2 regions of the Paenibacillus rhizovicinus genome follow, and region 1 is predicted to be linked to the other one. Evidence: riboswitches for the same ligand, from Rfam matches in the RefSeq annotation. Region 1 holds a riboswitch; the other holds the start of a gene.

What was found. A riboswitch is a leader RNA that binds a small molecule or an ion and turns the genes downstream of it on or off. The one in region 1 is predicted to bind thiamine pyrophosphate.
Region 2: linked by a shared signal. The riboswitch ahead of GZH47_RS01785 (acetylornithine deacetylase) and the one ahead of thiE (thiamine phosphate synthase) in region 1 are both predicted to bind thiamine pyrophosphate.

Annotation. Positions count from the first base shown of each region.
Region 1 is NZ_CP048286.1:3,927,101-3,935,449, reverse strand. It holds gene GZH47_RS17705 (ABC transporter ATP-binding protein) at 1-211, shown strand, start outside; gene GZH47_RS17700 (ABC transporter ATP-binding protein) at 208-2,166, shown strand; gene thiO (glycine oxidase ThiO) at 2,626-3,825, opposite strand; gene GZH47_RS17690 (thiazole synthase) at 3,822-4,688, opposite strand; gene thiE (thiamine phosphate synthase) at 4,693-5,658, opposite strand; TPP riboswitch at 6,004-6,108, opposite strand; gene GZH47_RS17680 (YceI family protein) at 6,281-6,814, shown strand; gene GZH47_RS17675 (hypothetical protein) at 7,063-8,298, shown strand; gene GZH47_RS17670 (glycosyltransferase) at 8,295-8,349, shown strand, end outside.
Region 2 is NZ_CP048286.1:391,821-400,169, reverse strand. It holds gene GZH47_RS01800 (LysR family transcriptional regulator) at 1-370, shown strand, start outside; gene GZH47_RS01795 (DnaJ family domain-containing protein) at 529-1,041, shown strand; gene GZH47_RS01790 (alcohol dehydrogenase catalytic domain-containing protein) at 1,229-2,281, shown strand; TPP riboswitch at 2,387-2,498, shown strand; gene GZH47_RS01785 (acetylornithine deacetylase) at 2,568-3,893, shown strand; gene tenA (thiaminase II) at 3,890-4,561, shown strand; gene GZH47_RS01775 (ABC transporter substrate-binding protein) at 4,558-5,571, shown strand; gene GZH47_RS01770 (DUF2500 domain-containing protein) at 5,728-6,108, shown strand; gene GZH47_RS01765 (PAS domain S-box protein) at 6,322-7,791, shown strand; gene GZH47_RS01760 (50S ribosomal protein L33) at 7,867-8,133, shown strand.

The DNA.
Region 1 (8,349 bases):
CAAGCTCCGCGCCGCGCTGCGCCGCGAAACGACCGAGGCAACCGTCCTCATCGTGGCGCAGCGGGTCAGCACCGTCATGGATGCCGATCGGATCATCGTCCTCGATGACGGCAAAGTATCCGCCATCGGCACGCACCGCGAGCTGCTGCAATCGTCTAGCGTCTACCACGAAATCGTGACGTCACAGCTGTCAGAGGAGGAAATCGCATGAGCGAGCAACAGAAAGGTCCCGCTGGCGGCGGACCAAGCGGAACTGGCGGCCCGCCAGGGCAGCGTCCGGGAGGCCCGCCACCAGGCGGTTTCGGCTTCGGTCCCGGCCGCGGCGGCCCCGGCGGCATGGGCATGCCCGTGCAGAAAGCGAAGAATTTCAAAGGTACGCTTCGCCGCTTAATCGGCTACCTGCGACCGCATCGATTTGCCCTGCTCATCGTGCTGTTAACGGCCGTACTCAGTACGTTATTCTCCATCGTCGGCCCGAAAATCATGGGCAAAGCAACGACGAAGCTGTTCGAAGGCATCATGGCCCGCATCAACGGCCAGGCCGACGCGAAGATCGATTTTCATTACATTTGGCAAATTCTCGCCGTGCTCGGCGTGCTCTACATCATCAGCGCCGCGTTCAGCTTCATCCAGCAATACGTGATGGCGAGCGTCGCGCAGAAAACCGTCTACGGCCTGCGCAAGGACGTGAACGAGAAGCTCGAGAAGCTGCCGCTCAAGTTCTTCGATTCCCGTACGCACGGGGAAATTCTGAGCCGCGCCGTCAACGACGTGGACAATATCAGCGGGACGCTGCAGCAAAGCTTAACGCAGTTCATTACGGCGTTCGTCACGCTCATCGGCGTTATCGTCATGATGCTGACGATCAGCTGGATTATGACGCTTATCACGATCGTGACGCTGCCGCTCAGCTTCATTGCGATCAAGATGATCGCGAAGCGTTCGCAGCTGTATTTTAAAGGCCAGCAGAAGGCGCTCGGCGAGCTGAACGGCCACGTCGAGGAAATGTACACGGGGCATAACATCGTGAAAGCGTTCGGACACGAGAAGAAATCCGTTGCCAAATTCAACGACGTGAACGAACAATTGTACGAATCCGGCTGGCGCGCGCAGTTCGTCTCCGGGATGATCATGCCGATCATGGGCTTCATCGGCAACATCGGCTACGTGCTCGTCAGCGTGGCAGGAGGCATCCTCGTCCTGCACGGCAGAATCAACATCGGCGATGTGCAGGCGTTCATCTCCTACTCGCGCCAATTCGCGATGCCGATTACGCAAACGGCGCAGATCGCCAACATTATTCAATCGACGATCGCGTCGGCGGAACGGATCTTCGAGCTGCTGGACGAGGAAGAGGAAGTGCCGGAAGCGGCAAATCCGGTCGCGCTCACGGCAAGCAGCAGCGGCATGAAGGTGCGCGGCGACGTCAGCTTCAACCATGTGAATTTCCGTTACAAGGAAGATACGCCGCTGATCGAGGATATGGACATCCATGTCCGCTCCGGTCAGATGATCGCCATCGTCGGACCGACCGGCGCCGGCAAAACGACGCTGATCAACCTGCTCATGCGGTTCTACGAGCTGAACGGCGGCAGCATTACGATCGACGGCGCGGCCATCACGGACTTGAAGCGCGGCGATCTGCGCAGCCTGTTCGGCATGGTGCTGCAGGATACGTGGCTGTTCAACGGGACGATCCGCGACAACATCGCCTACGGGCGAAACGGAGCGACGGAAGAGGAAGTCTTCGCGGCTGCCCGCGCGGCGTACGCGGATCATTTCATCCGGACGCTGCCTGAAGGCTACGATACGGTGCTGAACGAAGAAGCGTCCAACATCTCGCAAGGGCAGAAGCAATTGCTGACGATCGCCCGCGCCATCCTGGCGGATCCGGCGATCCTCATTCTCGACGAAGCGACGAGCAGCGTCGATACGCGGACCGAGATCCACATCCAGCGCGCCATGAGCGAGCTGATGGAAGGCCGCACGAGCTTCGTCATCGCGCACCGGCTGTCCACGATTCGCGACGCGGACCTCATCCTCGTCATGAACCACGGCACGGTCATCGAACAGGGCACGCACGAGGAACTGCTCGCGGCAGGCGGCTTCTATGCCGACCTGTACGAGAGCCAGTTTAGCCAGAAGCGAACGCTGGACGTTGGTTAGAGCCTGCGGGGCGGGCGGCCTGGCCGGCGGGCGTGGCCCCCGCGGGAGTTACGCCTAGCCGGCGGAGGCGCTAGCCGCAGGCAACGCATAGTCGGCGGGTGCTCGATATAAACAGCATATGAAAGCCCTCTTCCATCAAGCTCAGCTTGATCGGAAGAGGGCTTTTGTTATAACTATTGTAGTGTACTGGGTACACTTCTTGCGGCGGTTTCGCCGGATTTCGACACATGTAGTGTACTGGGTGCAACTCTTGCGGCGGTTCCGGCCGAATTTCGGCCCATGTAGTGTACGGGGTACACTTCTTGCGGCGGTTCCGGCCGAATTTCGGCCCATGTAGTGTACGGGGTACACTTCTTGCGGCGGTTCCGCCGGATTTCGACACATGTACTGTGCTGGGTACAACTCTTGCGGCGGTTCTGCCGGATTTCCACCCGGCCCGGCAATATGACCGGTCCCGCTTTACCGCAGCGCGGGAACGCCGGGCCTTCTGGCGAAACGGTCCGGCGCGAAGCTTGCCTCCGCTCCGGCTACCGGCGGCGCCTCGCCGCGCAGCAGGCAGCCGACCATCGCGGCGGTCGCCGGGCTTAGCAGGATGCCGTTGCGGTAATGGCCCGCGGCAAGCAGCACGTTGGGACTGCCCGGAACCGCGCCGATCAGCGGCCAGCCGTCGCGCGTCGCCGGCCGAAGCCCCGCCCAGCGCATGACGGGCGCCCGTCCGTCCAGAAACGGAAACACGCGCGGCGTCCAGCGCGTAAGCCGGTCGATGCCGCGCTCCGTGACGGAATTGTCATAACCGGCCGAATCTTCGGAGGCGCCGCAGATCAGCCGGCCATCCTGCTTTTGCACCCAATAGGCTTGGCTGGAGAACACCATATGGCGCACGTTCTCCGCCTCGCCGGGAGCGGCACCGCCAACCTCCGCCCCCGTCAGATCAAACGCGCAGATCTGCCCTCGGATCGGATGGACCGGAATCGGAAACCCGCACAGCTCCGCATAGGCGTTCGCCCACGCGCCGGCGCAAATGACAAGCGCATCGCCGCTAACCCGGCCATGCGCGCTCGTCTCCACGGCAGCTTCCACCGTACCGCTGCCCTCACCAACGCCAACACCGGCCAGCGGCACGATTTCTCCCGCGTGCTCGAGAATGCGCACCCCAAGCTTCCGGCATGCCGCCTCCAGCGCAGCCACGAGCTTCGGCGCATGCACATGCGACTCCGCAGGGCAATGCAGCGCCGCGGCGACGCCCGAATGCAGCCGGGGCTCCAACTCCCGCAGCCGCTCCGGACCGACCAGCTCCGCGGACGCGCCGAAGCGCTGCTGCCAAGCAAGCCGCGCCTGCAAAGGCTGCACATCCGCCTCGTGCATCGCCACCGTCAAGCTGCCGCTCGCAACAAGCTCCGCAGACAGGCCGGACACCTCTTCGACGGCTTGCACCCAGGACGGGTAGCGATGCAAGCTGTCCAGACACAACCGAAAAAAAGCATCCGGCTGTTCGCCGTTCTCCGTGAACGGAGCAAGCATGCCGGCCGCGGCGCCCGAAGCCTGGCCGCCGACTCTCCCCGGCTCGACGACGGTAACCGCATCGCCGGCGAGCGCGGCCTCGAACGCGCAGGACAGGCCCACAATGCCGCCGCCCAGGACAACGATATGCCGGCTCATGGCGTTTCGCTCTTCGCCCGCGCCAAGCCCGCCGCCGATGATTCGGCTACGCCCGCGTGCGGCGTCGAGACGCCTTCCTCCATGCTGCTGGCCGAGGCATAACGGCGTTTCGCGATACGGCCGGACAAATACGACAACCGGCCCGCCTCGACAGCAAGCCGCATGGCGTAAGCCATGCCAACGGGATCCTGCGCCTTGGCCACAGGCGTATTCGCCAGTATGCCGGAAGCGCCAAGCTCCATCGCCTGCACGATATCCGCGGCGGAGCCGATGCCCGCGTCCACGATGATCGGCACGCGGGCTTCTTCGACGATCAGCCCCAAGTTGTACGGGTTCAGCAGACCAAGCCCCGTGCCGATCGGCGCGCCGCCGGGCATAACGGCAGCCGCGCCGGCTTCCTCCAGCCTTTTGCATAGGATCGGATCATCCGACGTGTACGGAAGCACGACGAATCCTTCCTTCACCAGCCGCTCGGTCGCACGAAGCGTCTCGATCGGATCCGGCAGCAGCGTCCGCGGATTGGCGCTGATCTCCACCTTAATCCAATCGCTCAGCCCCGCCGCCCTGGCAAGCTTCGCAATCCGCACCGCTTCGTCGGCATTGCCGGCACCCGAAGTGTTCGGCAAGAACATATAGCTGTCTCCGTCCAAATGCTGCAAAATCGCATCGTCCTCGGTATAGTCCAAATTAATGCGCCGCACCGCGAACGTCACGACTTCCGCCGCCGATGCCGCCAGCGCCTGCCTGAATACCGACGGACTCGGAAACCGGCCCGTGCCTAGAAAGAACCGGGAGCGCAGCTTTTTCCCGCCGATTACCAACTCATCCCCGCTGCTATAGATTGACTCATCGAACAATGTCACGTTATTAGCCTCCTCCGACAAAATGGACCAACTCCAGCACGGCGCCGTCCGCAAGCCCTGCAGCCGCCCACGACTCGCGGGCGATAATCTCGCCGTTCAGCTCGACGACCAGGCTCTTGCCGACCAGGCCGAGCGCTTCAATCAATTCGCTCACGGTCCGGGCGGATGTTTCCTCGCGGCGTCCGTTGACAGTGACGGCGAACGTCCCCGACCGACCGTCGGCGCTGTCTCCTTCATGTCCAGCCGACAAGTCCTCGCTCCCGAGCCCGCCAACTACAGCCGTTTCCGCCTGCGCCCGTCCGCGTCCGCTCTCGCCATCCGCTCCCTTAGCCGCAGCCGCGAAGGCATCCAATCGCACACGGAATGCACGGCATGTTTTCGCGGGATCTTCGCTGCCAACGATGGCGGATACCGCGCAAATGCGCGTCGCTCCCGCCGCAAGCACCTCATCCACGTTGCCCAGCGTAATGCCGCCGATGGCGACCCACGGTATCGATACCTGCGCCGCAGCTTCACGCACATACGAGGTCGTGACCGCGGTTCTCCCAGGCTTCGTGCCCGTCGGGTAAACGGGACCGACGCCGATGTAATCCGCGCCTCCCCGTTCAGCCGCAAGCGCCTGCTCCAAGCTGTGCGTAGAGATGCCGATGATCGCGTCCGGCCCGAGAATCCGCCTCGCTTCCGCAAGCGGAAGATCGTCTTGGCCAAAATGCGCGCCGTCCGCGCCTACGGCAAGCGCAATATCGATATGGTCGTTAATAATGAGCGGCACCCCGTAACGGGCCGTCAACGCGCGAAGAGCCCTCGCATCCGCCAAAAGCTCTTCTTTCGAAGCATCCTTCTTCCGCAGCTGCACGATATCCGCGCCTCCGAGAATCGCCTGCTCCATCACCTCGAGCATATCTCGCTCAGGGTGGTAATTCGCTGCCGTTATGGCATACAGCTTGAAGTCCCGCCAGTTTTTCCCCATGATTCAACGCTCCCTCGTTCCGTTCAACTTTACAGGCGAGCGCCGAGCCGCCCGCCGCTTACGAATAATCGAACAGCTGCCCCATGCATGCCGCAGAAACTCCGGGGCCGCACGAAATGAGACGAACGCTAGATTCCAACCGCCGCCCAGCCGAAGCGCGATCCGCTAAGATTCATAGAAAAAAGTCCTAGAAATCAAAAAAACCGCTCCGGCGAGGGAGCGGTGAAATGTCGCGGTCGGCTGCCCGCGGCTGCGCGGCACCCTCTCGGGTGTCTCGGCGGCGGGCGGAGTTTGCGGCATGCCGGGCGGGTAAACGCCGTCGACGATGCCGTGCAAGCTCGGGTCGCACGTACATTCCCACTTTCCTACGCTGGCATGACCCAGATCAGGTTCGAAGGGACCAAGGCATTCGCCTTATCTCAGCCCGTGCGGGCGCCCCTAGTGGATTTCATGGTTAGACTATACCCCCGAAAGGCAACCGCTGTCAACGAGACTTACAGAATCCAGGCTTACAAAATCGCAAGAAAACAAAGATTGACAGAGGGAAATATCTCCATATATACTTACTTTATATAATAAAGTTTATTACTTAATGTAACTAAATAAACGGAGGTTTTCCAACATGTCCACGTCCAAATGGCTCGTCGATGCCACGCACAGCAGCGTAGATTTTACGATCAAACACATGATGATTGCGAAAGTCAAAGGCACGTTCCATGAATTCAGCGCTGAAATCGAAGCGGATCCTACCGATCTGACGACGGCCAACATCCAATTCAACATCGTGCTCGCCAGCATCGATACACGCAACGCCGACCGCGACAACCACCTCCGCACGGGCGATTTCTTCGATATCGAGAAATACCCGACGCTGACGTTCCAATCGACGTCCATCAGCAAAACGGGCGACGGCGAGTACGATGTCGTCGGCAACTTGAACCTTCACGGCCTGACGCGTTCCGAAACGTTCCATGTCAGCTACGAAGGCACGGGCAAAGACCCATGGGGCAACGAGAAAGTCGGCTTCAGCGGCAAAGGCTCCTTCCGCCGCAGCGACTTCGGCCTGACGTACAATGCCGTCCTCGAAACAGGCGGCGTTCTGATCGGCGACGAAGTGAAGTTCACGATCGAGATCGAAGCCGGCAAAGCGAACTAATCGTTATGCATACAGGAGGTCCCCGTAATTGGCAATTTCATTGCCATTTATCGGGGGCCTTTTTTTGTTGGGTCGATTGGCTCGGGGAGGTTAAGCCGGATGGGACGAGGTCCGGGGCCGGCTCGGCGCGAGACAGCCGCTTGTTTAGGCATGTTGCCCTGCCTTTTACCATAAACTGGTGAAGATACAGCCCTGCGCATGCCGCCCTTCTGCGGCCGGCGCGGAACGGCGGGAGTGAGGCGTGACTGATGGACACGGTCGTTGTATTCCCCCACTGCGCGTGGGAGACGTTTCCTTACGGAAGCTTGATCGAAAGGCTTGGGCGGGGCCGGTCCGTCCTCTTCGTCGCGAGCGCGGAAGCCATGGCCGGCGCGCCGCGGCAGTACGGCACGATTACGCTCGAAGCGCTGAACGGCCTCCCGTGGGAACGGGCGGTGGCCATCGTGACGCATCCAAGCTGGGTGTATGAAATCGCCGGACGGAAGCCGGCTGCGCTGCTTGTGCTCCTTCCGGCCGAGCTCGAGAACGGCGAGCGGGATTATTTGGACTGCCGCGATGAATTATGCGCGTTAGCGACGGCCGTCGTGACATCCTCGGAGCCCTTTTACTTCGAGCAGTGGTTCAGGCGGGGCCGGGTTTTTCTCCAGGACGGCCTGGACACGGCCTCCGATTTGCTCGCCGACGCAGCAGCCGCCGATGCCGCCGCGGGCAAGCAGGTGGATGCGCTGGCAGCGCTCCAGCTTCGGCGGCGCGTGGATTTCAGGGAGGAGCAGTTGAAAGCGCTGCGTCCTTCCGCGATGCAGTTTTTCTTTCAAGCGGTCTACTACTATCTGTTGGGAGAAGGCGAGAATGCCGAACGATGGGCATTGGACGCCTTTCACCTCGCCATCCTAGGCGCCGAAGAGGCCCCGGTGGCGACCTATTATCGGTTTCTCTCCGCGATTCGTCTGCTCCAGGGACGCGCGGACGACGCGATCGCAACGTATGGAATCGCCGCGGTGACCGAGGAAGAACGCGCAGCCTGCAAGGAGATGGCCGTCCTGCAGGCTGCCGGCGAATCGCAGCTGGCGGCAGCGTTGTTGTACCGCGCGAATGATGATTTCCGGCAAGCCGCGGCGCTATTGAACCGCGTGCTGGAGCGGTATTCCGCGCCTCAGGACGCAGAGCCCTCCGCGACAAGTCCCGTGCTTGATACGGCAGGCGCGCTCCGGGAGCGTGCCCGTTCCCTCCTGCTGGACGTACAGGAACGGAGCGGCCGGCCGGGAGCCGTGCTCGCCCTGCTCCCTTCGCCGCGTAACGTGAAGGAGCGGCTGCGGCGGAATTTGCTGGAGGGGCGCGCTTTTGCGCTTGAAGGCAGGCTGCATGATGCCGTATGCGCGCTGCTGCAAGCAGCCATGACCGGCTTGGAGCCGCTGCATGCGATCGCCGGCATCGCATCTGCCCGCGCGAAAGCCAAAAAACTGGAAGAGGGGGAATTGACGTGAGCGAAGCGCCGCTGCTGCGCAAGTCCGCCGGCAACAAGCTGACCGCGATGC
Region 2 (8,349 bases), 3.5 Mb from region 1:
GCTCCAGGAGAAAGACGTCATTTCCATTCAAGATTTGGAGCAGGCCCCTCTGATTCTCTGCCGCGGCGGATTCGATACGCCGATTATTGAGTGGTTTCATAACAACGATGTCGCGCTGAGAATGGAATTCGCGGTTCAAAACGTCAGTACGGCGCTCAGCATGGTTCAAGAGGGACTTGGCCTAGCGATCCTCTCCGATACGGCGATGACCTTCTCCGTCCTGCCGCCCAATGTGCGGATACGCAAAATCGAGCCGCAGCCTTTCCGGGACATTTGCCTGGCCGTGCCTTCCATGAAGGAAGCTTCCTTGGCAGTCAGGCTGTTTATCCAAACCGCGCTTGAGCTGAACCGGACCGACGGCGAGCTATAGCGGTGCGCACCGTAGTCGCGTTCGCCATTCAAGCGGAAATTCATCGGCGCTCCGTTCAATAAATTGCCAAAGTCTGCAAGCGCGCGGTGTTGCTGGCATGGATACAATAGGACTGTAAAGCATTTCCTGCATTCAAACCTGAAGAGGCGGTGAGTGACATGGGATTATGGTTCAGAAAGAATCATGCACGACGACAAGATTCGGAGACTGTGCCGGCAACATCTGCAACGCCCGAGACAAGCGAGACAGCTGACGATACGAATGCGGAAGAGAAGAATACGGCCGAAACCGCGGTATCCTCCAGGCAGTATTGGAACTCCGATCTGTCTGCGCAGGATTGGATGAGCGAGATGTATCGGGAACAGGAACGGCGAGGGGCTTTCGAGCATTTGGCAGGCAAAGGGAAGCAGCTCAACGTCCCGTCAGGAGATGTTACGAACAGTATCCTCAAGGAAGCGAACTTCTTGCCGGCCTGGCTAATCTTGCAGCATGAGATTCGGGATCAGCTGCAGGGGCTGCTCGAAACGGGCTCTTCGGTTAGTCTGGAGTCCGCGCTCGAAGATCTGAACAAGAAGATTGCCAAGTACAACCAGATGGTGCCGAATCCGATGCTGCAGAAGTGGAAACTGAACGGGGAGAACATGCGGCAGCAATTCGAGCGTTGGAAGTAGAACCGCTTGCTGGTAATGGCGGGGTTCGTTGAATAGAGCGATGTTTGGAACGCTTGCAGACAGAAGACACGGAGGATTGTCCCCTTGTGTGCCGCTAAATTAAAGCGCTATCATTAATTGTGGCCAGTCAGGTACAAGCTGGTTGTTTCTAGTAATTGCTTTCAACGCATCGACTAGGAGGGGATACATGATACCGCAAACGAAAATGCAAGTGCCGTTATTCGCCGGTGATGGACGTATCGATTGGACGACCAGAGAGGTGCCGAAGCCGGGGGCGGGGCAGCTGCTTATGCTCATCGAGGCGAACGCGCTTTGCGGTTCGGATCGCGGGCAGTTTTACCGCGGATCGGAGGTTACGCCGGGCCACGAGGCGGTCGGCGTCGTGGTCGAAGCCGGTCCGGATACGTCGGCTGCCGCGGGAACCCGCGGCGTTATTTATGCCAAGGATTATTGCGGCGCGTGCAGGTTCTGCCGGATGAACATGACGAACCAATGCGCGGCAAGCCGCGGCGTGATCGGGTTCAGCGAACATGGCGGATACGATCCGTACGTGCTGATCCACGAACGGATGCTGTTTCCGATCGGCAGCGACATCCCGGCTGGGGAAGCGACCTTGCTGCTCGATATCATGGGCACCGGCAGCCGCGCCATCAACCGCGCCCGGGCGCTTCATTCCGATATCCGGTCGGTGCTCGTATGCGGGGCAGGGCCGATTGGTCTTGGCCTTCTGGCCATGGCCAAGCTGCTGCTCGGCGATGACGTGCCGGTCGCCGTATCGGACTTCGTGCCGTACCGGCTGGAGCTGGTCAAGCAATTGAAAGGCATTCCGATCGCGCTGCAGGAGACGACGCTTGGAGAAGGGATCGCGGCGGCCGGCATGAACGGGGTCGACGTCGTCCTGGACGCCAGCGGCAAGGAAAGCGCGCGCCGTGCCGGGCTCGCCTTGCTCCGTCCAGGCGGGGTGCTCGTCTGCGTCGGCCACGGGGAAGGCCTGTCGTTCCGCGCGGCGGAGGAGTTGATCAACGTCGAGAAGGCCGTGATCGGCAGCGATTATTTCAGCTACGGCGATTTGGAGCGGAATTTGGCGCTATACCGCGCGCACCGCGATTATCTGGCGCGGATCATCACGCACCGCTTCCCGGCCGACCGCCTGCAAGAGGCGTACAAGCTGTTCTTCGAATCCGGGCAGACGGGGAAAGTCGTCGTCGAGCATGCATACGAAATTCGCGGGCAGGCCTAATCGAGACTCGCATGGAGCAGCTGCTTCGGATCGGCAGCGTATTCCGATTCGCGAACGCTAATTCTCCTTGTCATTTCCAATATCATGCGCTATAGTGAAACTAATTTAATAGACTACGGGTGCTGGATGAAATCCGGCTGAGATAGGGAATGTTCTTTCCCTGACCGTTAATCTGAACCAGGTAATGCTGGCGTAGAGAACGTATCGAATTCAAACCATTCGTTTATTCTCGAATGGTTTTTTTCTATTGTTCATGCCCGCAGCCTTAAGCGAAGGAGTATAGACGATGGAGACTTTGATTGCACGCTTGCAGCAGCAAGCGGAGGAGAGACAGGATGAGTTATTCGCTCTCCTGGCCCAGCTGGTCGCTTATCCGACGGTCAGCCCGCCAGCGCGGAATACGTTGGAGGCGCAGCGGTTTCTGGAGCGGCAGCTCCGAGAGAGCGGCTTCGAGACGGAGCTGTGGGAGGTGTATCCCGGCGATCCGAACGTGACCGCCGTGAAACGCGGCACGCAGGGAGATAAGTATCGAAGCCTGCTGCTGAACGGCCATATGGACGTCGCCGAAGTCGGGGACGCGCGGGAGTGGCGGTACGATCCGTTCGCTTTGACGTTGAAGGACGGCCGGGCTTACGGCAGAGGCACGGCGGATATGAAAGGCGGGCTGGCCGCGCTGCTGTTCGCGGCGAAATTGCTGGAGGAGTCGGGTATCCGGCTCAAGGGGGATCTGCTGTTGCATTCGGTCATCGGCGAAGAAGCCGGCGAAGCGGGCACCAGGGCTTGCATGGAGCGGGGGTATCAAGCGGATCTTGCCGTGGTGGCGGATACGAGCGGGCTGGCCATTCAAGGACAAGGCGGCGTCATCACCGGCTGGGTAACCGTTCAAAGTCCGGTGACTTACCATGACGGGATGCGATCGCGCATGATTCATGCGGGCGGCGGCGTTCAAGGCGCCAGCGCGATCGAGAAGATGGCCAAGCTGATCGCCGGCCTTCAGGAATTGGAGCGGCATTGGGCCGTGACCAAGTCCTATCCGGGCTTCCCGGCGGGATCGAACACGATCAACCCCGCCGTTATCGAGGGAGGCCGTCATGCGGCGTTCATCGCGGACCGGTGCGCCCTCTGGATTACGGTGCACTTCTATCCGAACGAGGATTACGAGTCGGTGGCCGCCGAGATCGAGCAGCATCTGCTCGGCGTCGCCCAAGGCGATCCATGGCTGAGGAATCATCCGCCTGAATTCCGCTGGGGAGGCCGGTCGATGATCGAGGAGCGGGGCGAAGTCTTCCCGTCCCTGGAGCTGGATCCGGATGGCGATGGGCTCGTGAGCTTAGCCGGCATTCACCGGCAAGTGCGGGGCTCGGCGCCGAGCGTCGGCATGAGCCCGTCCGTTACGGATGCGGGCTGGATCGGGCGAGCGGGGATACCGACGCTGATCTATGGTCCGGGCGAGCTGGCCAATGCGCATGCCGTAGACGAAAGCGCCGATATGAGAGAACTGGTCGACTACGCGAAGATCATGATCGCCTTCATTGCCGACTGGTGCAACCGGATGAAACCGGAGTTCGAAGAAGAAGAGATCGCAACCATGAAGGGGAGGGAAACCCATTGAATCCATTCAGTGACAGGTTATATCGTTCCGCGCAGGAACTATGGGCGAAGAGCCATGAGCATCCTTTCTTGACGGAATTACGAGACGGGACGCTGGATCCCGAACGATTCATCTATTATCTCAAGCAGGACTATGTTTATCTGATCGATTACGCCAAGGTATTCGCCATGGGCAGCTTGAAGGCCAGAGACTTGGAAACCATGGCCAAGTTCGCCGAGCTGCTTCATTCCACGCTGAACGTGGAAATGGAGCTTCACCGGCAATATGCGGCGCGTTTCGGCATCTCGCGCGATGAGCTGGAGCAAACGCTCGCTTCGCCGACCACGGTCGCGTACACCAAGTATTTGCTGGATACCGCTGCGCAAGGATCGCTGCCCGAGGTGGCGGCCGTCCTGCTTCCGTGCATGTGGAGCTATCGGGAGATCGGGACAGCTTGCATGAAGGTTCCGGGCGCCTTGGACCATCCGCTCTACCGGGAGTGGATCTTGATGTACGGCTCCGAGGAGTTCGGCGCGCTTACCGACTGGTGCATCGCGCTGATGGATCGACTCGCGGAAGGGCTGCCCGAACGGGAGCTCGCGCAGCTTGAGGAACGCTTCATGGTCGCTTCCAAACTGGAATACATGTTCTGGGATATGGCTTATCGCTTGGAGGCTTGGCCGGTATGAACATAGCGATTCAACGATGGAAGAAAGGCGCATGGCTGGCTGCGGTTCTGGCCTTGGCCATCCTCGCAGCCGTCGGCTGCGGCTCCGAGTCAGGCAAGCAGGCGGAGGGCGGCGAAACCGAACTGACCGTGCTGCTGGACTGGTATCCGAATGCGGTGCATACCTTCTTGTATGCCGCCGAGGAGCAGGGGTATTTCAAGGCTGCGGGCTTGAAGGTCAAGCTGCAGACGCCCGCGGACACGAACGACGCGCTGAAGCTGGTCGCCGCCGGCAAGGCCGATCTGGCGCTCAGCTATCAAATGCAGGTCGCGATTTCGCGCGCCGAAGACATTCCGATCGTATCGGTCGGCGCCATCGTTCGCCATCCGCTCAATCAATTATTGGTGCTGGAGTCGCCGGACATTCATAGTCCGAAGGATTTGGCCGGGAAGAAAATCGGTTACCCGTCTATTCCGCTCGACCAGGCGATCGTCGATACGATGGTGAAATCGGACGGCGGAGATCCTTCGAAGCTCTCCCACGTGGACGTCGGCTGGGACTTGATCCCGGCGATGAGCACCAAGAAGGTGGACGCGATCATCGGGGGCTACGTGAACCACGAGAAACTGCTGCTCGAGAAGGAAGGCAAGAAGCTCGCCGCGTTCGATCCTTCCGATTATGGCGTGCCGGATTATTACGAGCTTGTTCTGACGGCCAGCGAGGACGGCTTGAAGAACAACGGAGCCGCGATCAAGAAGTTCATGGAGGCAGCCGCCAAAGGACAAGCGTATACCGCGAGCCATCCGGACGAAGCGCTGCAGCTGCTGCTGGATCGGCAAGACGAGGAATCTCCGCTCGACGCCGATGTCGAGAAGCAGAGCTTGGCGATTCTGCTTCCGTTGATGGACGCGGGGACGGAGCCCTTCGGCAGCCAAACCGAGCAGTCCTGGCGTTCGATCATCGACTGGCTGAAGGAACACGGGCAATTGAGCAAGGACGTCAATCCGTCGGACGCCTTCCGTAATCTCTAAGCGAAGCGTCGCGATTATTATTGATCCTGCACGCTAACTCAAGAATATACCGTAGACGGAACTCCCTGACGGGAAGGAAAACGCAACTTTCCAAGTCGCGGAAGCGTAAAGGGGATGAGAACAAAATAGAATTTCGGTTCGTTGAGGAGAGCGCATATGAACGGATACCCGGGCGACCCAGGATTTTTTGGAGCTTTAAAGGAACTGCCTCTTCTCTTCAAACTGTTCGGAGGGTTTGTATTCATCGTCGTCGTTGGCGGGTTCTTGTACGTCATCCTTCGCGGTACATGGCGATGGACGGCGAACAACGCCTCCGAAGTTATTACGAGTCCCGTGACCGTAGTGGATAAACGAACCGAGGTATGGGGCGGTTCAGGGAACTCGAGCGCAAGTACCGATTATTACGTGACTTTTGAATTCGATAACGGTTCGCGCATCGAATTGCAGGTCAGAGGCGATAAATACGGTTTGATTGTCGTAGGCGATCATGGACCGCTCACGTATCAAGGCACGCGTTTTAAAGAATTTCACAGATAAGACATGACGCGAAAGAACAAAGCAGCACGACGAACTGTGGAGCAAATTGCCAATGGCATTTGCTCCATTTGTGCGTGAGAATGGCATTTGTTATAGCGAAGATCGTGACTAATGGTCCTATCCATCAAGGAATTGGAAAAACGTATATATGTATAAATAACTAATACTGTTATAATGCCTTATTAAGGCTATTCAAATTTTATTTGCATTAAAATGGAGGATTCGATGTTATCTCATATCAATGACGATAGTCTTTTTTTGCACGCATTCGAGAAATCTCCAATCGGAATGGCTTTATTATCTTGTAATGGAAGTTTTTTGAAGGTGAATTCGTCGTATTGCAACATGTTAGGATACAGCGAAGGCGAACTCGTCACGATCGGTTTCTCGATTGTCACCCATCCTGAAGATTTGGAAGCTGACCTGAAATTATGGGGCAAATTGGTGCAGGGTGAAATGGACGGTTATCAAATAGAAAAAAGATATGTGCATAAATCAGGGTCCGTACTATGGGGGCTTCTCAATGTGACAGTAGGAAGGAACCTGCAGGGGATACAAGGAAAAGACATCTTCATCGCGCAAATCGTGGATATCACGGAGCAAAAAGCGAAGGAAGAAGAGCTGAAGCGGATCGAAGAACTGCACAAGCTGATTTCCGAACATTCGCAGGACGTGATTTTGCGGTTAACGCCCGAAGGCATTATCTCCTATGTCTCGCCGGCTATCCGTAACCAACTCGGATACGAGCCGGAAGAACTCATCGGGAAATATGCGTATGAGTACTGGCATCCGGAGGATATGAACGGCGGCTGGTTAAGGCGGGGCAACGCGGATCAAGAGGATAGCAGGATTTATGTGTATCGGCTTAGGCATAAGAAGGGCCATTATATCTGGCAAGAAGCGCATTCCAAAAAAATCAGGAATGCTGCGGGAGAAATTCTGCATGCGATCAGCATGGGGCGGGATATCACCGAACGAATCCATTCCGAAGACATCATCCGCAGATCCGAGAAACTAACCTTGGTCGGCGAGCTGGCAGCAGGAATTGCGCACGAAATCAGAAATCCGTTGACCAGCCTGCGGGGATTTATGCAGATGTATATGAAAGAAGATATCGAGGGTACCAGGAAGCTGCGCAACGATGTCATGATTTCGGAAATCGATCGCATCAATGAAATCGTAAGCGAGCTGTTAGTATTGGCTAAACCTACGAACGAGGTTTTCGAATTAAGGGACATGGCGCATATTTTCAATCATGTGACGAGACTGTTAGAAGGACAAGCCAACCTGTATAACGTTCAAATCAAGGGCGCCTTAGATGCCCGTTTACCGCTCGTTCAATGTCAAAGCAGTATCAAGCAAGTCTTTATCAACATATTGAAGAATGCCATCGAATCCATGCCGAACGGCGGAGAAGTGGTCATTCAAGCCAAACAAATGAACGAGAACGTCTATATCCGCATCCATGACGAAGGGCACGGAATCCCCCAGGAAGAGATCGCCAAGATCGGCAATCCTTTTTTCACGACGAAAGAAACAGGCACGGGGTTGGGATTAATGGTTTCCATGCGTATCATACAAAACCATAGAGGGACGATGCGCATCGAAAGCGAAGTCGGGAAAGGGACGATGGTGGAAGTTATTTTGCCCATTCACGAATCGCGAACGGCCTCCGAAAGGTAAGACCCAGTCATCCTCTCATGCAGTTGAATAGATTACTAGAGTAGTACAAGTGCAGTCGAGAGGGAGGAATAACGCATGGCTGTCAGCAAGCAACAGATATCCAAATATTACGGCAAGAAAATCTATGCGGTAAAGAAGGACGGATCCATCGTTACAGGGACATTGACGCAAATTCAAGGTAATCGTGTCGTTCTTACGCAGTTTAAACAGGAAAAAGGGAAAGCCGTAAAAACGAAATTTCTGCTTCCGTTGCTGCTCTTCGATTTACTCGCTATTGGCCTCTTTGCCGGATTTGGCGGATTTGGAGGATTCGGCGGGTTTGATGGAGATTTCTTCTTCTGACCCGGGTGACATAAGCTCGTTTTCCGTGCTCGCCGCGGATAAACGGGCTTTTTTTCGTGCTTTTTCCGTACTATTTTCCGCATTCAGACCATTCGCCAATAGTAGTGTTTTTTCGCCAAAGGAGATGACAGGATACTTGTGGAAGAGAGTAACTATGTTGTAAACAATTTGTAAGTTTGGTGAAGGAAGAAGGTGAAGTCCCCGAATAAGAATGCC